3 regions of the Streptomyces sp. NPDC053431 genome follow, and region 1 is predicted to be linked to each of the others. Evidence: riboswitches for the same ligand, from Rfam matches in the RefSeq annotation. Region 1 holds a riboswitch; each other region holds the start of a gene.
What was found. A riboswitch is a leader RNA that binds a small molecule or an ion and turns the genes downstream of it on or off. The one in region 1 is predicted to bind cyclic di-AMP.
Positions count from the first base shown of each region.

Region 1 (7,127 bases):
GCTTCTTCGAGCCGACCAGGTCCTTGATCTTGGAGATGACCTTCTCGGGGCCGACGGTGAAGGGCAGTTCGGTGACGACGATGCCCTTGCGGCGGGCCGTCACCGTCTCCACGGTGGCCGTCGCGCGGATCTTGAACGTGCCGCGGCCCGTCTCGTACGCGTCCTTGATGCCGGACAGGCCGACGATCCGGCCGCCGGTGGGCAGGTCGGGGCCCGGCACGAAGCGCATCAGCGCTTCCAGATCGGCGTTCGGGTAGCGGATCAGATGCCGGGCGGCCGCGACGACCTCGCCCAGGTTGTGCGGGGGCATGTTCGTCGCCATGCCGACCGCGATCCCGGACGCGCCGTTGACCAGCAGGTTCGGATACGCCGCCGGGAGGGCGACGGGCTCCTGCTCCTGGCCGTCGTAGTTCGGCGCGAAGTCGACCGTGTCCTCGTCGATGGACTCCGTCATCAGCAGCGCGGCCGGGGCCATCCGCGACTCCGTGTACCGCATGGCGGCCGGCGGGTCGTCGTTGCCCAGGGAGCCGAAGTTGCCGTGGCCGTCGACGAGCGGCAGGCGCATGGAGAACGGCTGCGCCATGCGGACCATCGCGTCGTAGATCGACGCGTCGCCGTGCGGGTGCAGCTTGCCCATGACCTCGCCGACGACACGGGCGCACTTGACGAAGCCGCGCTCGGGCCGCAGACCCATCTCGCTCATCTGGTAGACGATGCGGCGCTGCACGGGCTTCATGCCGTCGCGGGCGTCGGGCAGCGCGCGGGAGTAGATCACCGAGTACGCGTACTCGAGGAAGGAGCCCTGCATCTCGTCAACGACGTCGATGTCGAGGATTCGCTCCTCGAACGCGTCGTCCGGCGGCGGTGTCTTCGTGCTGCGGCGGGCCATCGCGGCTGCGGCTCCTTCACCAACAAGGTTGATCTGACGCGGACCATTGTGGACCGTGCCACCGACAACGCCGACCTCGACCCGGAAGAGGGACATCACGAACGGGCGGGAACTTCGCCAGGTGTCGGCGCGCTTGCATACAGTGGCAGGACTTTTCCACACCGCGATCGAAGGGACGTACATGCCCATGGGTCACACGGCCACGGCCGAGGCCGGCTCCGGCGGCCTGACAGCGACCGAGCACCGGCTGGCCAACGGCCTGCGCGTGGTGCTGTCCGAGGACCACCTGACCCCGGTCGCCGCGGTCTGCCTCTGGTACGACGTCGGCTCACGGCACGAGGTCCAGGGCCGCACCGGGCTCGCCCACCTCTTCGAGCACCTGATGTTCCAGGGCTCGAAGCAGGTCCACGGCAACGGACACTTCGAGCTGGTGCAGGGCGCCGGCGGCTCGCTCAACGGCACGACGAGCTTCGAGCGCACCAACTACTTCGAGACCATGCCCGCGCACCAGCTGGAGCTGGCGCTCTGGCTGGAGGCCGACCGCATGGGCTCGCTGCTCGCGGCCCTCGACGACGAGTCCATGGAGAACCAGCGGGACGTCGTCAAGAACGAGCGCCGCCAGCGCTACGACAACGTGCCCTACGGCACCGCGTTCGAGCGCCTCACCGCCCTCGCGTACCCCGACGGCCACCCGTACCACCACACCCCCATCGGCTCGATGGCCGACCTGGACGCCGCCACCCTCGAAGACGCGCGGAACTTCTTCCGCACGTACTACGCGCCGAACAACGCCGTGCTGTCGGTCGTCGGCGACATCGACCCGGCGCAGACCCTCGCCTGGGTCGAGAAGTACTTCGGCTCCATCCCCGGCCACGACGGCAAGCCCGAGCCGCGCCCCGGCGACCTGCCCGAGGTCATCGGCGAGCAGCTCCGCGAGGTCGTCGAGGAGGAGGTCCCGGCCCGCGCGCTGATGGCCGCCTACCGCCTGCCGCACGACGGCACGCGCGCGTGCGACGCGGCCGACCTGGCGCTGACCATCCTCGGCGGCGGCGAGTCCTCCCGCCTCCACAACCGGCTGGTCCGCCGCGACCGCACCGCCGTGGCGGCCGGCTTCGGCCTGCTGCGGCTCGCCGGAGCGCCCTCGCTGGGCTGGCTGGACGTGAAGACCTCCGGCGGCGTCGAGGTCCCGCAGATCGAGACGGCCGTCGACGAGGAGCTGGCGCGGTTCGCCGCCGAGGGCCCGACGCCCGAGGAGATGGAGCGCGCCCAGGCCCAGCTGGAGCGCGAATGGCTGGACCGGCTCGGCACGGTCGCCGGCCGCGCCGACGAACTGTGCCGCTACGCGGTGCTGTTCGGCGACCCGCAGCTGGCCCTCACCGCCGTCAACCGGGTCCTCGACGTCACCGCCGAGGAGGTGCAGGAGGTCGCCAAGGCCCGGCTGCGCCCGGACAACCGCGCCGTCCTGGTCTACGAGCCGGTGAGCCCGGACAGCGCCGACGACAGCGACAGCGACGAGGAAGAGGGAGCGGACCAGTGACCGACGCTGCCGCGTCTTTGACGAGCATGACCTTCCACCCGCAGCCCCAGCCGGGCGCGGCCAAGCCCTGGGCCTTCCCCGCCCCCGAGCGCGGCGCTCTCGACAACGGCCTGACCGTGCTGCGCTGCCACCGCCCCGGCCAGCAGGTCGTCGCCGTCGAGATCTTCCTCGACGCCCCGCTCGACGCCGAGCCCGAGGGCCTGGACGGCGTCGCCACGATCATGGCCCGCGCCCTGTCCGAGGGCACCGACCAGCACTCGGCCGAGGAGTTCGCGGCCGAGCTGGAGCGCTGCGGAGCCACCCTCGACGCGCACGCCGACCACCCCGGCGTACGGGTCTCCCTCGAGGTCCCGGTCTCCCGGCTGCCCAAGGCGCTCGGCCTGCTCTCCGAGGCCCTGATCGCCCCGGCGTTCGCCGAGTCCGAGATCGAGCGCCTGGTGCGCAACCGGCTCGACGAGATCCCGCACGAGACGGCCAACCCGGCCCGCCGCGCGGCCAAGCAGCTCTCCAAGGAGCTGTTCCCGGCCACCGCGCGCATGTCCCGGCCGCGCCAGGGCACCGAGGAGACCGTCGAGGCCATCGACGCCGCCGCCGTCCGCGCCTTCTACGACGCGCACGTGCGGCCGGCCGCGGCCACCGCCGTGGTCGTCGGCGACCTCACCGGCGTCGACCTGGACAAGGTGCTCGACGACACCCTGGGCGCCTGGACCGGCGCCCCGGCCGCGCCGCGCCCGATGCCGCCGGTCACCGCCGACGACACCGGCCGGGTCGTCATCGTGGACCGCCCGGGCGCAGTGCAGACGCAGCTGCTCATCGGCCGCGTCGGCGCCGACCGCCACGACCGCGTGTGGCCGGCCCAGGTGCTCGGCACGTACTGCCTCGGCGGCACCCTCACCTCCCGGCTCGACCGCGTCCTGCGCGAGGAGAAGGGCTACACCTACGGCGTGCGCGCCTTCGGCCAGGTGCTGCGCTCCGACGGCGCGGGCCACGGCGCGTCGATGCTCGCCATCAGCGGTTCCGTCGACACCCCCAACACCGGTCCGGCACTTGACGACCTGTGGAAGGTGCTGCGCACCCTCGCCGCCGAGGGCCTGACGGACGCCGAGCGCGATGTCGCGGTGCAGAACCTGGTGGGCGTCGCCCCGCTCAAGTACGAGACGGCCGCCTCCGTCGCCGGCACGCTCGCCGACCAGGTCGAGCAGCACCTGCCCGACGACTTCCAGGCCCAGTTGTACGCGCGTCTGGCCGAGACGGGCACCGTGGAGGCGACCGCGGCCGTGGTCAACGCCTTCCCGGTGGACCGGCTCGTCACCGTCCTGGTCGGGGACGCGGCGCAGATCGAGGAGCCGGTGCGCGCCCTCGGCATCGGTGAAGTGCGCGTCGTCACCGGCTGATTGAGCCGCCGTCACGCACGGACGAGGACCCCGGCGACCTGGTTCGCCGGGGTCCTCCCCTTTGTCCGTATTGAGGGTGGCTGTGATCGAATGCCCTGTGGCATGTCTTACAAATCATGCGCTCTGTTTGGCGATTGACCGAAGATCCGCCTAGCGTCGATCCGGCTGTCCGGCCGACGCACGACGCCGCACCCGCGGCAACGGACAGTCATCGCCGAGTCCCCGCAAGGCGCGAGCCTGGGGAGCCGGGGACCCACACGTAGTCCCCTGGGGTGAATCGGACGCCTTCGCGCGACGCGGAGGGGCCCGTAGGAGACCTTCCTGCTCCGAACCCGTCAGCTAACCCGGTAGGCGAGAGGGAAGGAAAGGATCAGCCACTACATGGCGTTCACCCGTGCCACCGGGAAGCATCGTGGTCCGAGCCGAATGGCGCGCCGTGGCGCGGGCTTCGCCGGCGTGGCGACCCTCGCCACCACCGGCGTCATCGGCACCCTCGCCTCCCCGGCGCTCGCCGCCGACACGGAGCAGCCCTCCGTCGAGGACACCGGTCTCACCCAGGTGATCACCGAGGAGTCCCTCGCCGAGCGGGTCGACGTCCAGGCCGCCGCGCAGGAGAAGGAGGCCTACGAGGCCGCCGCCCGCGCCAGGGCCGCCGCCGAGGCCAAGCGCAAGGCCGAGGCCCGAGCCAAGGAGATCCGCGCCGCCAAGGAGCGCGCCGCCCGCGAGGCCGAGCGCAAGCGCCTGGCGTCCTTCCAGCTCCCCGTGGCCGGCTCGTACGTGAGCACCGGCTACAAGACCGGCGGCTCGCTCTGGTCCTCCGGCAGCCACACCGGCATCGACTTCCACGCCGCCTACGGCACCAAGGTCGTCTCCGTCGGCTCCGGCACCGTCGTCGAGGCCGGCTGGGGCGGCGCGTACGGCAACAACATCGTGATCCGGATGAACGACGGCACGTACACGCAGTACGGCCACCTCTCCGCGATCCAGGTGCACGTCGGCCAGAAGGTCACCCCTGGAGAGCAGATCGGCGTCTCCGGCTCCTCGGGCAACTCCACCGGCCCCCACCTCCACTTCGAGGCGCGCACCGGAGCCGAGTACGGCACGGACATCAACCCGATCGCCTACCTCCGCTCCCGCGGCGTGAACGTCTGACGGTCGAATCCCGTACGAAAGCCCCGGCTCGAAACGAGTCGGGGCTTTTTTGCGTCCCTTTCCATCGGGCGGCATCGGAAATTCCGGCGTCCTGCAATAGAGTCGCCGGACAGACGCCGCGAGACGGTGTTTCGCGCGGACAAAAGCGGAGGTCGGACATGCGCGTTCCCGCGCACTCGGTATGCACGGCGATCCGGGACGACATCGTCTCCGGGGTGTACGCGCGGGGCGCCAGACTGACGGAGGAACAGCTGGCCCGGCGCTACGGCGTCTCCCGCGTCCCGGTCCGCGAGGCCCTGCGCACCCTGGAGTCCGAGGGCTTCGTGGTGAGCCGCCGGCACGCGGGCGCCCATGTCGCCGAGCCCACCGAGCAGGAGGCGGCCGATCTGCTCGAGATGCGCTCCCTGCTGGAGCCGCTGGGCGCCGCCCGGGCCGCGCAGCGGCGCACCGAGGCCCACCTGAAGGTCCTGCGCGGCCTGGTCAGGCTGGGTCAGGAGCGGGCCAGGCGGGGCCGCGGCGAGGACCTGGCCTCGCTGGGCGGCTGGTTCCACGAGACCCTGGCGCAGGCCTCCGGCAGCCCGCCGCTCACGGCGCTGCTCACCCAGCTGCGGCACAAGATCGCCTGGATGTACGCGGTCGAGCCGTCGGAGCGGCCCGTCGAGGCCTGGGCCGAGCACGGGGCCATCGTGGACGCGGTCGCGCGCGGCGACGCCGAGCGGGCCCGGGCGCTGACCGCCCTTCATGCCGAGCACGCCTGGCCGCTGCACCGCCTGAAACAGGCGGAGCGGCCTCGTGTGAGGGTTTCGCAACATGTCGTCAACACGGCCGGCCCTCGGAATTAACACGCGCGCCGTATACAAAGAGGCGAAGAATTCCGTGCGGCGTGAGTGCCGTAATCGGATGACGCGGAGTCGGCGGAGTGTGCGGCGGGGTAAGCGTGCACCGATACGCGCTGCCCGAATTACTCCTCGCGGCGAAAGAGGCCGTGGCATTTCGCGACGAAAGAAGCCGTGGCCACTTCGAGGCGAAAGAAGCCGTGACGCCTCGCGACGAAAGAAGCCGTGGCCACCGGAATGCGGGTGGGCACGGCTTCTTCGTGATCCGTCGTCGGGGAGGACACGGGTCAGACGGTCTCGGGAAGCTCCTCGAGACCCTCGGCGACCAGCTTCGCGAGGCGGTCGAGCGCGGCCTCGGCGCCGTCGGCGTCCGAGGCGAGCACGATCTCCTCGCCGCCCTGGGCACCCAGTCCGAGCACCGCGAGCATGGACGCGGCGTTGACCGGGTTGCCTTCGGCCTTGGCGATCGTCACGGGGACGCCGGCGGCCGTGGCGGCACGGACGAAGATGGAGGCGGGACGGGCGTGCAGGCCCTCGGCCCAGCCGACGTTGACGCGGCGCTCAGCCATGGTGGTTGCCCTTCAACTTTCAGCGGTTGTCTAGACCAGTCTCTCACGGGTGGCGACGTGCTCCTGCCGCCCCTCGACCCGGGTGGGGGCGGGCCCTTCGGTCCTTACCTTGCACGGCGGCCAGGCGCCGCGCGACCGGTGCCACTGTCGTACCCCGGCCGTAGGCTTGCCCCATGCAGAGCGCGTCGGAGCAGTCGGGACGGTCGGAGCACGCGTATCCCGACCACTGGGAAGCGGACGTGGTCCTCAGGGACGGCGGCACCGCGCGCATCAGGCCCATCACCGTCGACGACGCCGACCGGCTGGTCAGCTTCTACGAGCAGGTCTCGGACGAGTCGAAGTACTACCGCTTCTTCGCGCCCTACCCGCGCCTCTCCGCCAAGGACGTGCACCGCTTCACCCACCACGACTTCGTGGACCGGGTGGGACTCGCGGCGACCGTGGGCGGCGAGTTCATCGCCACCGTGCGGTACGACCGCATCAACGAGCTGGGACGCCCCGCCACGTTCCCCGCGGACGAGGCCGAGGTCGCCTTCCTGGTCCAGGACGCCCACCAGGGGCGCGGGGTCGCCTCCGCCCTCCTCGAACACATCGCGGCCGTCGCCCGGGAGCGGGGGATCCGCCGGTTCGCCGCAGAGGTGCTGCCCGCCAACACGAAGATGATCAAGGTCTTCACGGACGCCGGCTACACGCAGAAGCGCAGCTTCGAGGACGGGTCCGTCCGGCTCCACCTCGATCTCGAACCCACCG
Region 1 is NZ_JBITXX010000010.1:113,628-120,754, forward strand. Features, by position in the region: gene ACIGXE_RS23260 (DNA topoisomerase (ATP-hydrolyzing) subunit A) at 1-889, opposite strand, end outside; gene ACIGXE_RS23265 (M16 family metallopeptidase) at 1,071-2,426, shown strand; gene ACIGXE_RS23270 (M16 family metallopeptidase) at 2,453-3,820, shown strand; cyclic di-AMP (ydaO/yuaA leader) riboswitch at 4,023-4,189, shown strand; gene ACIGXE_RS23275 (M23 family metallopeptidase) at 4,202-4,972, shown strand; gene ACIGXE_RS23280 (GntR family transcriptional regulator) at 5,131-5,814, shown strand; gene ACIGXE_RS23285 (HPr family phosphocarrier protein) at 6,096-6,377, opposite strand; gene ACIGXE_RS23290 (GNAT family N-acetyltransferase) at 6,551-7,127, shown strand, end outside.

Region 2 (7,127 bases), on a different contig from region 1:
AGGTCGGCGATGGTGACGTCCTCGGTCTCGCCGGAGCGGTGGGACATCATGCACTTGAAGCCGCTGCGCTGGGCGAGCTCGACGGCGTCCAGGGTCTCGGTCAGCGAGCCGATCTGGTTGACCTTGACCAGGAGGGCGTTGGCGGTGCCCTCCTCGATGCCGCGGGCCAGGCGCTCCGGGTTGGTGACGAACAGGTCGTCGCCGACCAGCTGCACCTTGGCGCCGAGCTTCTCGGTGATGACCTTCCAGCCGGCCCAGTCGTCCTCGAACAGCGGGTCCTCGATGGAGACCAGCGGGTACGCGGAGACGAGCTCCTCGTAGTACTCGGTCATCTCGGCGGCCGAGCGGGACTTGCCCTCGAACTCGTACGAGCCGTCCTTGTAGAACTCGGAGGCGGCGACGTCGAGCGCGAGCGCGATGTCCTTGCCGGGCACGTAGCCGGCCTGCTTGATCGCCTCGAGGATGAGGTCGAGGGCCTCGCGGTTGGAGCCCAGGTTCGGGGCGAAGCCGCCCTCGTCGCCGAGGCCGGTGGAGAGGCCCTTGTCCTTCAGGACCTTCTTGAGGGTGTGGTAGACCTCGGTGCCCCAGCGGAGGGCCTCGGAGAAGGACTCCGCGCCGATCGGGGCGATCATGAACTCCTGGATGTCCACGTTGGAGTCGGCGTGCGAGCCGCCGTTCAGGATGTTCATCATCGGAACGGGCAGCAGGTGCGCGTTCGGGCCGCCCAGGTAGCGGAAGAGCGGGAGGTCCGAGGCCTCGGAGGCGGCGTGCGCGACGGCGAGGGAGACGCCGAGGATGGCGTTGGCGCCGAGCGAGGACTTGTCCGGGGTGGCGTCCAGGTCGAACATCGCCTGGTCGATCAGACGCTGCTCGGTGGCGTCGTAGCCGACCAGCTCCGGGCCGATCTGCTCGATGACGGCGAGCACGGCCTTCTCCACGCCCTTGCCCTGGTAACGGTTGGGGTCACCGTCGCGGAGCTCGAGGGCCTCGAACGCACCGGTGGAGGCACCGGACGGCACGGCAGCACGGCCGGTGCTGCCGTCGTCGAGGCCGACCTCGACCTCGACCGTGGGGTTGCCTCGGGAGTCCAGGATTTCCCGGGCTACGACGACGTCGATGGACGGCACGAGCATCTCCTTCTGGGATGTGACGCTGGTTGTGACGCATGCGGCAAGGTCTCGTTCGCCTTGCGACAAGAGCCTAACCGGCTCGGGGGCTCCGGCCAGCCGGGCGCCCGCCCCCTGGGACGAAAAAGGACCCGAGGGCAGGTATCTGGGGACGAAACGCCCCGGATCTACCGGAGGGTAACCACGTCGGACCGCCTGGAGCGGCGCCGTGAAGGCGGGTGGAGCCGCGCCATGGAGGCGGGTGGAGCGGCGCCGTGGAGGCGCCTGGAGCCGCGCGCCGTGGAGCCGCGCGGAGCGGAGAAACCCCGGTCCGGAGCGCACGGGGGAAGGGCGCTCCGGACCGGGGTGGTCACTCACCGCGGGAGGGTCGGCAGGCTCACTTGAGGTGGAGCTGCTGGCCCGGGTAGATCAGGTCGGCGTTCTCGACGACGTCCTTGTTCAGCTGGAAGAGCTTCTCCCAGCCGCCCTTGACGCCGTGCGCCGCGGCGATCTTGCTGAGGGTGTCGCCGGCGACGACCTTGTACTCGCCGTCGCCCTTCTTGACCTTCTTGCCGGTCGGGGTGGTGACGGTCTTCTTGGACTCGCTCTTCTTCGGCGCCTGGCGCTGCTCGCTGCGGGTCGCCGGCTGCTCGGTGGTGCGCTGCGGGGCGGCGGGCTTCGGGGCGGCGGTCTCGGCCGAGCCACCGTCGTAGGCGGCGCTGGACAGGCCCACGCCACAGCTCGGCCAGGCACCCTTGCCCTGGCCCGCGAGGACCTTCTCGGCGACGGCGATCTGCTGCGACTTGGAGGCCAGGTCGGCGCGCGCGGCGTAGGCGGTGCCGCCGTACGCGGCCCAGGTGGAGTTGGTGAACTGCAGGCCGCCGTAGAAGCCGTTGCCGGTGTTGATGGACCAGTTGCCGCCCGACTCGCACTGGGCGACGGCGTCCCACTCGGAGGCGGTGGCGGCCGAGGCGGTGCCGGCGGTCATCAGCGGGGCCGCGACGGCGACGCCGGCGACACCGGCGAGCGCGACGACACGGGTGACCTTGGCGGCACGACGGTGCTTGCCCTTGCCGGAAAGCAGCATGGAAGTTCTCCTCACCGACGCCTGCGAGGTGAGCTGTCGGGTTCGGGCGAGTGAGTTGCCCGGCCGCGTGACCTTGCACGCGGCTCCACCCCTAGCCGGTCGCCGGCCGTCTGTCTCAACGGCCGGGGACGGCACCTACCTTGGGTCCCCCGCTCCTGCCTTCGGCGCTTGCGCGACGACTGTTCCCTCCGTCCGGCGGCAGGATTCGGCGTACCGGTCGGTGGGGCCCGCGGTGGCGAGCGGTCACGACCGTAGACACAGACCCCGGGGAAGTTCAAAGTCCATCAACCCGGAAAAATCGCCCCTACTTGCACGCCGTCAGGGGCTGTTTGTGCAGGTGAGGGGCGACCCGAGCAAAGTTTGCGGACGTGACACGCCAGTTCGGGAAGAGAGACCCATGTCTCACTTACGCAGAACGGACATTCACCCCCGAACTACTTAGGAGATTCCGTCAGGCCGAGGTCCAACTCAAGGCTCTGACCAGGGATGATGAGGTCGGGGTCGGAACCGACGGTCTTCTTGTTGGCGCCGTAGAGGGCGGTCCAGCCGCCCGGCAGCCCGTTCTCCTCCGCAATGCCCGACAGACTGTCACCCGGCTTGACGGTGTATTCGTCCGCCTTGTCCGTGGTGCCCGAATTCTCGGTCGTGGCCGTGTCGGTCGCGTCACCCTTCGCCCCGTCAGTCGGCGCGGCGTGTCGCCCGGAATCGGATGAGGTGTCCGGGTTGCCCGGCTCTTCCGGCGCCGCGTCACCCCGGTGCTTGCCGGTGCCCGGCGCGGTCGCGTCCGGCGTACCGGGCGTACCCGGCAGACCCGGCGTCGTGGACGTATCGGGTGTTACGGGCATGCCGGGCGTCACGGGGGAGGTGGGGGTCCCGGGGGTCGAGGTCGCGGGGCCGGTCGGCGTCGCGGGGGTGACCGAGCCGGCCGGGGCCGAGGGCGCCGCGGGGGTCACGGAGGGCTCGACGGTCTCCCGGTCGGAGCCGGCGGGCAGGCCGTCGGTGCGGTTGGACTCGGGGACGGGACCCGTCTTCTGCTTCGGCGTGACACCGGGGCCCGGGTCGACCCCGGGCGCCTTGCCGTCGTTCGTCAGACCGGCGATGGGGGCGCAGGTGGCCCACTGGGTGTCGCCCGCGGCGAGCGCCCGGTCCGCGACGGCGATCTGCTGGGCGCGGCTCGCGAGGTCGGCGCTCGGCGCGTAGGCGAGGCCGCCGTGGCGTTCCCAGCTCTCCTGGGAGAACTGCAGGCCGCCGTAGAGCCCGTTGCCGAAGTTGGCGCTCCAGGCGCCGCCCGACTCGCACTCGGCGACCCGGTCCCATGTCGTCGCGTCGGCGGCGGAGGCGGAGCCGGTGGCGAGCAGTGGCAGCGCCATGGCCGAGCCGGTGACTCCCGCCGCGACGACGAGCGCGGGAGCCTGGCGGGGTCTGCGGTGACGTCCGTTCCCGGAGCGCATGCGGAGTGCCTTTCGCGTGACAGCTGAGACTGCGGGTGAAAGTAGCGGCATTCGAACGTGAGTCACAAGTCGATGCAGCGGAGATCACGCGAAGATCACATTCTTGACGGCCCGTCAGCTCCGCGGGTCTTTGTGGGAAGGCGTGAACTCCACCGGAAGGGTGCGTAGGCCACGCATGATGAGCCCACCCCGCCACCGCAGTTCCGCGGGATCGGCCCCAAGTCGCAGGTCCGGAAGGCGAGTCAGCAGCGTCGCGAGCGCGGTCTGCCCCTCCAGACGGGCGAGCGGCGCACCCAGGCAGTAGTGGATGCCGTGCCCGTACCCCAGGTGCTGGTTGTCACGCCGCGCCAGATCCAGCACGTCCGGCTCCGCGAACCGCGCCGGGTCCCGGTCGGCGGCGGCGAGCACCACGAGGACCGGGTCGCCGGCCGGGATCCGCTGCCCGCCGACGGTCAGCGCCTCGGTGGCGAACCGCCAGGTGGCCAGCTCAACGGGCCCGTCGTACCGCAGCAGCTCCTCGACGCCGGTCTCCAGGAGCCCGCGCTCCCCCGCCGCGAGCGACTCCTGCAGCCGGGCCCGCTGCCCCGGGTCGCGCAGCAGCGCGTACACCCCGTTGCCGATCAGGTTGACGGTGGTCTCGAAGCCGGCGAAGAGCAGGATGAAGGCCATGGCGGCGGCCTCGTTCTCGGTCAGGTGCTCACCGTGGTCCGAGGCCTTGATGAGCCCGGAGATCAGGTCGTCCCCCGGCTCTCCCCTCTTCTTGTGGATGAGCTCCAGGAGGTAGCCGCGCATCTTCTTCACCGAGCGCGCGACCCCGCCCCGCGGCCCGCCGCCGTGCCGGATCATCATCCCGGCCCAGTCCCGGAAGTCGTCCTGGTCCTCGCGCGGCACCCCGAGCAGGTCGCAGATGGCGTAGATGGGGAGCGGGAAGGCGAACTCGTGGATCAGGTCGGCCTCGCCCCGCTCCGCGAAGCCGTCGATCAGCCGGTCGGTCAGCTCCTGCACCCGCGGCGCGAACTCCGCCACGCGGCGCGGCGTGAACGCCTTCGACACCAGCCGGCGCAGCCGGGTGTGGTCCGGCGGGTCGATGTTGAGCAGATGCGTCATCAGCTCGGCCTTGCGCTCGCCCGGGATGCCCGTCTTCCCCTTGGCGTGCGCCGGCTCGTCGTGGTGCGCCGGGTTCTTCGAGAGCCGCTGGTCCGCCAGCGCCTGCCGCGCGTCCGCGTACCGGGTCACCAGCCAGGCCTCCACCCCGCTGGGCAGCGTGGCCTTGTGCACGGGCGCGTGCTCGCGCAGCCAGGCGTACGCGGGATACGGATCGGTGGCGAACTCCCAGGTGAAGAGCTCGGGGGCGGGGGGCGTGCTCATGCTCCGACCGTACAAGGGGACGGGCGGGCGCTCGCGCCGGGTCAGCGGTAGGCGGCGAGGAAGACGCGGACGGCGGCGTCGGCGTAGCCGTCGAGCTCCTCCGGCGCGAAACCCTCCTGCGAGCCGCAGAACATCACCCGGTTCACGGGGACGGAGGTGATGAGCCAGGTGAAGTGGTTGGCGGCGAGCACCGCGTCGTCGCCGAGCCGGCTCAGGAGCCCCCGCCGCCCGAGCTCCGCGAGGCTCCCGGCGAGCAGCGCGTGGACGCGCTCGGGCCCCCGCTCGTAATAGGTGCGGCCGAGGTCGGGAAAGCGGTCGGCCTCGGCGATGACGAGCCGGCGCAGCTGGAGCAGCCGCGGCCGGGTGAGGATCGTGACGAACTGCCGGGCGAGCGCGGTGAGGTCCCGTTCCAGGTCCGAGGTCTCGGCGAGGGAGCCGGTGACGTCGCTGAAGAGTTCGTCGATCCGGTCGAGTCCGCCGTGGATGATCTCGGCGAACAGCGACTCCTTGTCGGCGAAGTGCTTGTACACGGTCTGCTTGGACACCGCCGCCAGCTTCGCGATGTCGTCCATGCTCGTGCCCGAGTACCCCTTGGTCAGGAACACCGTGGTGGCGGCCTCCAGGATCGCCTGATGCTTGAGCGCCGAGCGGCTGTCCATCCTCTGCTCCTTCTCCTTCTCGGTTCGCACCCCCCTCCCGGAACAGTACTGGACTGACCAGTACTCACGTGAGTACTGTACCGTCCAGTTCCCAAGTCGAGGGGGAAGGGTTCCTTCATGCACGAGAACAGCAAGAGCGACGAGAACCGCGCGGTGAAGACGGTGGTCTCCGCCGACGGCACCGCCATCGCCTACGAGCGGCAGGGCTCCGGCCCCGCCGTCGTCCTCGTCGGCGGCGCCTTCATGACCCGCGGCGACTCCGCCGGCCTCGCCGCGCTGCTCGCCGAGCGCTTCACGGTGATCACCTACGACCGGCGCGGCCGCGGCGACAGCGCGGATGCCCCCGCGTACGACGTGCAGCGGGAGGTCGAGGATCTCGACGCGCTCGTCGAGGGCCCGGCCGGCGGGACGGCCATGGTCTTCGGCATGTCCTCCGGCGCCGTCCTCGCCCTGGAGGCCACCGCCCGGGGCAGCGCCGTCTCCCGCCTCGCCCTGTACGAGCCGCCGTTCGTCACCGACGCCTCCCGCCCGCCGCTGCCGGACGACTACGTCGCGCACCTGACGGACCTCGTGCGCCGCGAGGCGTACGGGGACGCCGTCGCGTACTTCCTGACGGCGGCGGTCGGCCTGCCCGAGGAGGTCGTCGCGGGCATGCGCCAGGCCCCGTTCTGGAAGGGCATGGAAGCCGTCGCGCACACCCTCCCCTACGACGGCCGGATCATGGGCGACACGATGTCCGGCCGCCCCCTGCCCACCGAGCGCTGGGCGTCCGTGACCGTGCCGGTCCTCGTCGGCAGCGGCGACGCCGGCGCGCCGCACATGCTGACCGGCGCGCGCCAACTCGCCGCGTCGGGCGCCCCGTACACCCTGCGGGTCTTCCCCGGCCAGGAGCACACCATCGCCCCGGAGCTGCTCGCCCCCGTCCTCGCCGACTTCTTCTCCGGCAAGGAGGCCTGAGGAGATGAGCACGGTCTACGCGAGTCTGGGCATGTCCCTCGACGGCTTCGTCGCGGGCCCGAACGCCCGCCCCGGCAACCCCCTCGGCGACGGCGGCCTGCGCATCCACGAGTGGGTCGAGGACGTGGAGACCTGGCGGGAACGCCAGAGCCTGGCCGGGGGCACCGGCGGCGATCCCGACGACGCGATCGTCGCGGAGAACTTCGAGCGGGCCGGGGCCTACGTCATGGGGCGGCGCATGTTCGCCGAGGGAGAGCTCGGCTGGCCCGACCCGCCGCCGTTCCGCGCTCCCGTCCTCGTCCTCACCCACACCCCGCGCGAGCCGTGGGTCCGGCAGGGCGGCACGACCTTCCACTTCGTCACCGAGGGCCCCGAGGCCGCCCTCGCGCTCGCCCGCGAGGCGGCCGGGGAGAAGGACGTCCAGGTCTCCGGAGGCGCCGAGACCGTACGGGAGTTCCTCGCCGCGGGACTCCTCGACGAGCTGGAGATCCATCTCGCG
Region 2 is NZ_JBITXX010000014.1:46,081-53,207, forward strand. Features, by position in the region: gene eno (phosphopyruvate hydratase) at 1-1,133, opposite strand, end outside; gene ACIGXE_RS27875 (transglycosylase family protein) at 1,504-2,193, opposite strand; cyclic di-AMP (ydaO/yuaA leader) riboswitch at 2,197-2,370, opposite strand; gene ACIGXE_RS27880 (transglycosylase family protein) at 2,628-3,644, opposite strand; gene ACIGXE_RS27885 (cytochrome P450) at 3,759-5,012, opposite strand; gene ACIGXE_RS27890 (TetR/AcrR family transcriptional regulator) at 5,054-5,671, opposite strand; gene ACIGXE_RS27895 (alpha/beta fold hydrolase) at 5,789-6,628, shown strand; gene ACIGXE_RS27900 (dihydrofolate reductase family protein) at 6,633-7,127, shown strand, end outside.
Region 2: linked by a shared signal. The riboswitch ahead of ACIGXE_RS27875 (transglycosylase family protein) and the one ahead of ACIGXE_RS23275 (M23 family metallopeptidase) in region 1 are both predicted to bind cyclic di-AMP.

Region 3 (7,127 bases), on a different contig from region 1:
CGGCGCCCTGCGCGGGCTCATGCGGGCGGCGCCGCGCGGCGGCGTCCGGCCGGCCGCGCGTCACGACCTCTCGTCGCTCCGCTCCCTCGCGAGCGTCGGCGAACCGCTCAGTCCAGAGGCCGTGCACTGGGGTCGGGAAGCGCTCGGAACACCGGTCCACGACACCTGGTGGCAGACCGAGACCGGCGCCGTCATGCTCGCCAACTTCCCGGCCGATCCCGTACGCCCCGGCTCGATGGGACGGCCGATGCCCGGCGTCGAAGCCGCCGTGCTCGCCTGCGGCGAGGACGGCCGGGCCGTGGTCGACGACGGACGCGTACGGGTCCTGCGGGAACCCGACGCGCAGGGTGAGCTCGCCCTTCGGGCGGGCTGGCCGTCGATGTTCCGCGGGTACCTGCACGAGCCCCGGCGTCACGAGTCGTGCTTCGCCGACGGCTGGTACCTGACGGGCGACCTGGTCAGCCGCGACGCCGACGACTGGTTCTGGTTCGTGGGCCGCGCGGATTCTGGTTCCGCGGCTTCTGGTCCGTGGGCCGCGCGGACGACGTCATCCGGTCCGCCGGGCGTCTCGGGCGCGGCGGGGCCTTGACGCGCGGGCCGTCCCGCGGATCGGTCCAGCGTGCGGAAGACCAACACGACGGCGGTGATGAGGAGACCCCAGAAGAGGATCATCCCCGCGGACATGGCGAACCAGCCCCACCCGTTCATGCCGTTGCCGTACCAGAACATCATGGCCACTCACGCTCCCGACGGCCGGACCGGCGACCCTGCAGGAGTCCCTGCTCCCGATCGGGCCGGACACTCCCCACCCTCCCCTGGGCGGCAGACGACGCATAGGGCCGACCGGGCCCCTGCGCGGGCCGGTCGGGCACGGAGAGGGCCGCCCGTCACGACGTACACGGCACATCGCCGTCACCGCACCGCTCGCCTGGGCGCCGCCCCTCGACGACCGTCGGGACGCGCGCGTGCCGACGAGGACGCATGACCTCACCCTGCGGCTCCGGACAGCCTTGCCCGGCGGCCCCGGACAGCCCGGCCCCGCGGCCTCGCCCTCCGGCTCCCGATAGGGCCGGTTGTCCCCCCGCCCGGGTCCGGATGGCCGTAGCGGCGGCTTCCTTCCGGGTTTCGGATGGAAGGCATGAACAGTGACCGGCCCCTTCTGGTCGCCGCGGGAGTCCGCAAGATCTACCGGACGGGCTCGGTGGCGGTCACCGCCCTGGACGACCTGGACCTCGTCGTACGCCACGGAGAGCTCGTCGGAGTCATGGGCCCGTCCGGATCCGGCAAGACGACCCTGCTCAACTGCCTGTCCGGGCTCGACGACATCGACGGTGGCCGGGTGGAGATCGACGGTCGCGACCTGTTCGCGATGTCGGACGCCGCGCGCACGGAGCACCGGGCCCGCACGATGGGCTTCGTCTTCCAGTCGTTCAACCTCATCCCGGTCTTCTCCGCGGCGGAGAACGTGGAACTCCCCCTGCTGCTCGTCGGCACCCCGCCGCGTGAGGCGCGGCGCCGGGCGCTGGCCATGCTCGACCGGGTGGGCCTCGCGCCCCGCGTCGACCACCGGCCCAGTGAACTGTCCGGCGGTGAACAGCAGCGGGTGACCATCGCCCGGGCCCTGGCGGGCCGGCCCGCCGTCGTGTGGGCGGACGAACCGACCGGAAACCTCGACAGCGCTATGGCCGACCAGGTCATGGACCTGCTGTGCGCGCTCAACCGCGACGAGGGCCAGACGATCGTCCTGGTCACCCATGACGCCGCCATCGGCGCACGCGTTCCCCGGCTCATCCGGATGCGTGACGGGCGGTTGGTGGAGGACCTGCGCCGGCGCGTCCCTGACCCCGGCCGGGTCACCGGCGTCTCCCGGGGCCGATGATGTATCCGAACCTCCTGGCCCCGCTGCTCATCGCGCTGGCGCTCGCTCTCGCGGTGCTCCTGTTCGTCGCCGTCCGGCAGCCGGTCTCGCGTCGGCTGGCCTTCCGGCAGCTCGCCCGGCGGCGCACCGAGGCCGCGCTCGTCATCGGCGGATCCGTGCTCGGAACGGCCATCATCATCGGGGCCCTGGTCGTCGGCGACACCCTGAACTTCTCGGTGCGGCAGGAGGCTTACCGCACCCTGGGCCCGGTGGACGAGCGCGTCGTCGCCCCGCCCGGCCCGGCCGGACGTACCGTCACCGAACGGCTGGCCTCCCTGACGGGCGACCCCGACGTCGACGGCGTGCTGAGTGCTCAGGCCACCCAGGCGTCGGCCGTCTCGCGCCCCGGCGGCCGCACCGTCGCCGAACCACGCGTCCTGGCCTGGCAGATGGACTTCGACGACGCCGCCCGGTTCGGCGCACCGAACGGGAGCTCCGGTCTCGCCGGGCCGAACCCCGAGCCCGGCGAGGTCGTGATCAACGCGGCGCTGGCGCAGTCCCTGCGGGCGGGAGCCGGTGACCCCGTCACGCTCTACCTGTTCGGCACTCCGCAGACCTACCGCGTGGAACGCGTGGTGCCGGAGCAGGGCCTGGCCGGCGTGGGCCTGGGCGGCAGGCTGAACCGCGACGCGTTCCTGGCGCCGGGAACCCTGGACGCCGCGGCGCGCGCCGCCGGGACGGAGCCCCGGTCGGTCACGTTCGTGTCCAACCGTGGCGGCGTGGAGCGGGGCGAGACCCTGACCCCGCGCGTGACCGAGGACATCCGCGAGGCGCTGGGCCCGCTCGCCGGCCAGGCGGCGGTCGACACCCCGAAGCACACGGTGCTGCGGGACGCCCGGCAGGCCGGGGACTCGCTCGGCGCGCTGTTCCTGATGATCGGCAGCTTCAGCATCATCGCGGGCGCCCTGCTGCTGGTGAACATCTTCGTCATGCTCGGCGAGGAGCGGAAGACCCAGATGGGCATGGTGCGGGCCATCGGCATGAAGCGTTCACGCCTGGTCGGCTCCTTCACCCTCGAAGGGGCGGTGTACGCGCTGCTGTCGGCCCTGCCAGGGGTGGCCATCGGGGTCGCCGTGGGCTGGGGCGTCGCCGTGGTGGCCGCGGAGATCTTCAGCGGCTGGTCGGTCGGCGGCAGCAGCATCCGGATCGCGTTCGCCGTCACGCCGACCAGCATCCTCAACGGGGTGGCCATGGGCCTGCTCATCGCGTTCGCCGCGATCCTGGCCACCAGTGTGCGCATCAGCAGGTTCAACATCATCGCCGCCATCCGCGACCTGCCGTCGACGCCCGGCCGGCGCCCGCGCCGCAGGCTGCTCGTCGTGTGCAGCGTCCTGTCGATCCTGTTCGCGCTCGCGGCCGTGCCGGCGATCGCTCGCAGCCAGGCCGACGCCACCTACCTCATGCCGGCGCTCGCGCTCGCGTTCGCCACCCCTGCCCTGATGCGCGTGATGCCCCGGCACGCCGCCACCACGCTCGTGGCGGGCGCGGTGCTCGCGTGGACCCTTCTGGCACCGGTCCTGCGCCCCCGGATCTTCGACACGCCCTCCATGTCCGTGTACGTCATCCAGGGAGCCCTCGCCGCGTTCTCCGCGGTCGTGCTCGTCAGCGACAACCAGAAGGCCCTGCTCCGCCCCGTGCGGCGTCTGCTCGAGCGGCCCTCGGAGTCGGGGCTGGCGGCGCGCCTCGCGGTCGCCTACCCCCTGGCGAAACGTTTCCGTACGGGCGCCACGCTCGTGATGTACACGCTGATCGTGTTCGTCCTCGTCCTGCTGACGGAGATCTCCGGGATCCTGCGCGCCGGCGTCGACGGAGTCGTCACCGACGCCACGGCCGGGTACTCGCTGCGGCTCGACTACAACCCCCAGGTCGCGGGCGACCGGCTCGTCGCCGAGCTGCGCAACGGCCCGTCGGCCGCCCGGATCTCCGCCGTCACACCGCTGCTCAACGCCGCCGGCCGGGCCACCGACCCCGGGCACCGCAGCACCCAGCCGCTGGACGTCGCGGCCGTGGGGGTGCCGGACGGCGCGATCACCGGCATCACCTTCCGGGAGCGGCTGCCCGGGCTCGCGGACGACGCGGCGGTCTGGCACGCGCTCGCCACCGACCCTCGGTACGTCGTCCTGGACGGCTTCTTCGGCAGCACCGGCGGCCCGGCCGGCGACTACTACGACCCGGGCGACACCCTCACCGTCACCGACCCGCGGACCGGCCGCAGCGAGCAGAAGGTCATCGCCGGGGTGCTCGACAACGGCATGGTCTTCTACCCCGGTACCGGCGCCAGTTCGACGACCTACCCCGTCGTCATGGGAGAGCGGAGCATCCGCGAGCTCTACGGCGACCAGGCGCAGAACGCCTCCGCCCTCGTCAGCACCCGCCCCGGCACCTCCGCGGACGACCTGGCCGCCCAGGTGCAGGGCGAGCAGCTCCGGTCCAGCCTGGTGGCCACCCCGATCGCATCCGAGATCCGCCACCAGTTCGACTCCAGCACCGCCTTCTTCCGCCTCATGCAGGGCTTCCTCGCCCTGGGCCTCGGCGTGGGCATCACCGGCCTCGGCGTCGTCATGGTCCGGGCCGTACGCGAACGCCGCCGCACCATCGGCATCCTGCGGGCCCTCGGCTTCCGGGCGCGCACCGTGCAGCGGTCCTTCCTCTGGGAGAGCGCCTTCGTCGCCTCGGAGGGGATCGTGCTCGGTTCCCTCCTCGGCGTCCTCACGACCTGGCTCATGTACCGCAACAGCGCCGCCTTCGAAGGCCTCGAGGGCGGGTTCCCGCTGGAGTGGACCAGCATCTGCGCCCTGGCCGCGGCCACCTTCGCCGCATCCCTCCTGGCCACCGTGGGCCCGGCCCGCCGGGCCGCCGCCATCCGCCCGGCCCGCGCGGTCCGCGTCGCGGACTGAACCGACGGCTCCCGGCCCCCGCGGATCGCCACCCCGCCGCCGTCAGCCCCACCGGGTCCGAGGCCCTCGACCGGGACCCGCACGTACGACGGTGCTCCCGTACCCCGGTCGGCCGGGGTACGGGAGCACCGTGTGCTGTCAGCGGGTGCGCCGGGGTCAGTAGGCGCCGAAGACGTTGTCGATGGAGCCGTAGCGGTCGGCCGCGTAGTTGCAGGCCGCCGTGATGTTGGCGACCGGGTCGTACGGGTCGTTGGCCGTGCCCGGGACGTGGTAGGCCTGGAAGGTCGGGTCGATCACCTGGAGCAGGCCCTTGGAGGGGGTGCCGGCCAAAGCGTTGGAGTCCCAGTTGTTGATGGCCAGCGGGTTGCCCGACGACTCGCGCATGATGTTGCGGTAGATGCCGTCGTAGCTGCCGGGGATGCCCTGCTTGGCCATGATGTCCAGGGCCTCGCGGATCCAGCCGTCGAGGTTGTCGGGGTACGAGGTCGCCTTCGCCGGGGCCGCGGCCTGGACCACGGTGCCCGCGCTCGCGCCCGTCTTGGTGCTCGCCGCCGTCCCGGTACGGGCGGTCGGGGGCTTCGCCCCCGAGAGCGCCGCGCCCCGGGCGTCGACGGTCAGCCGCAGGCCGGGGCGGATGAGACCCGGGTCGGCGCCGACGGCGCGCCGGTTGTCCTGGTAGACCTTCTTCCAGCCGCCCTTCACCGAATACTTGCGGGCGATCTTCGAAAGGGAGTCGCCGGCGACCACGGAATAACGGACCGTGGCGGGCGCCTTCGCCAGCTGCGTGGCTTGCGCCACCTGCGCCACGCGAACCGTCGCCTTTTCGACTGCGACGGTGTGCGCCGCCTGCGGCGTGACCGCGCCCGCGGTCGTCGCGCCGGCCAGGGGCAGGGCCAGCGCGGCGCTGCCGGTGAGACCGGCGGCGGCGATGCCGCGGGTGAGCGGAGACTTCTTGGTGCGACGGTGCTTGCCGTTTCCACGCATGGCGGGGTCCTCTCCTCCGCCTGCGAGGTGAGCTGTCGGGTTCGGGCAGGAGATGCCCGGCCGCGCTGGAGGCACGGCTTCACCCCGAGCCGTCCCCGGAGTCCGGGACCGGCGGCAAACCTGGGTCCCCCGCTCCTGCCGGAAGTGGTCGTGTGTGCGGTTCCCGGTCGGCGGCAGGATTCGGCGTTTCCGTCCGGTTGCCGGGTGACCGTAAGCGAATTCATCCGGCGAGAACAAGACGGAAATTAATCAAAGCAAATGGATCATTCGAGGAAATATAAAGGATCATTCCTCTCATTCATCCGCGCCGCGCCAACGCCTCTTCACCGGCTCGCATCTGACGTCGCGCCAGCATTCCCCGGCCCGGAATAGCCGTGACCCATCTCACTCAGCCCCACCCTCATGCCCTTACGGCACAGAAATAGCTCCAATGCCGGAATTCCTTCAGCATTCCGGCATTGGAGCTTAATAGAGTGACATCTACCTCTTTGTCCGAATGTGCACGCGCGGTGCTCAGTGGGCCGGCTCGCGGCCCCGCTCCTCGTCCTGCTCCAGGGCCGCCTCCCCCTCGGTGTCGAGGTGCGGGAGGATGCGGTCGAGCCAGTGGGGGGTCCACCAGGCGTGCCGGCCCAGCAGGGTCATCACGGCGGGCACGAGCAGGAGCCGGACGACGGTCGCGTCGATGAGCACGCTCACCGCGAGTCCCAGGCCGAGCATCTTGATGACGATGTTGTCGGACACGATGAAGGCCGCGAAGACGCTCACCATGATCAGCGCGGCACAGGTGATGACCCTCGCGGTGATCTCCAGGGCGTGGGCCACACTCGCCTCGGCGTCGCCGGTGCGCAGCCACGCCTCGCGGACCCGGGACAGCAGGAAGATCTCGTAGTCCATGCTGAGGCCGAAGACGATGGCGAACATCATCATCGGCACGTAGCTCTCGATGGGCACCTTGCCGGAGACGCCGAGGGCGGGGCCGCCCCAGCCCCACTGGAAGACGGCCACGACGACGCCGTAGGAGGCGGCGATGGACAGCACGTTGAGGACGGCGGCCTTGAGGGCCACGAGGAGCCCTCGGAAGACGATCAGGATGACCAGGAAGGCGAGCGCCACGACGACCGCGATGATCAGCGGCAGCCGGCTGGAGACGATGTCCAGGAAGTCGACCTGGGCGGCCGTGGTCCCGGTGACGTAGGTCTTCGCGTCCGTGCCGGACACCGCCTGCGGCAGCACGTCGTCGACGAGGTGGTTGGTGAGCTGGGTGGTCTTCTCGTCCTGCGGGGAGGCGACCGAGTAGGCGGTGCCGATCAGCACGTCACCGTCGGGAG
Region 3 is NZ_JBITXX010000002.1:174,260-181,386, reverse strand. Features, by position in the region: gene ACIGXE_RS06745 (AMP-binding protein) at 1-589, shown strand, start outside; gene ACIGXE_RS06740 (ABC transporter ATP-binding protein) at 1,139-1,879, shown strand; gene ACIGXE_RS06735 (ABC transporter permease) at 1,876-4,815, shown strand; gene ACIGXE_RS06730 (transglycosylase SLT domain-containing protein) at 4,972-5,799, opposite strand; cyclic di-AMP (ydaO/yuaA leader) riboswitch at 5,804-5,960, opposite strand; gene ACIGXE_RS06725 (MMPL family transporter) at 6,313-7,127, opposite strand, start outside.
Region 3: linked by a shared signal. The riboswitch ahead of ACIGXE_RS06730 (transglycosylase SLT domain-containing protein) and the one ahead of ACIGXE_RS23275 (M23 family metallopeptidase) in region 1 are both predicted to bind cyclic di-AMP.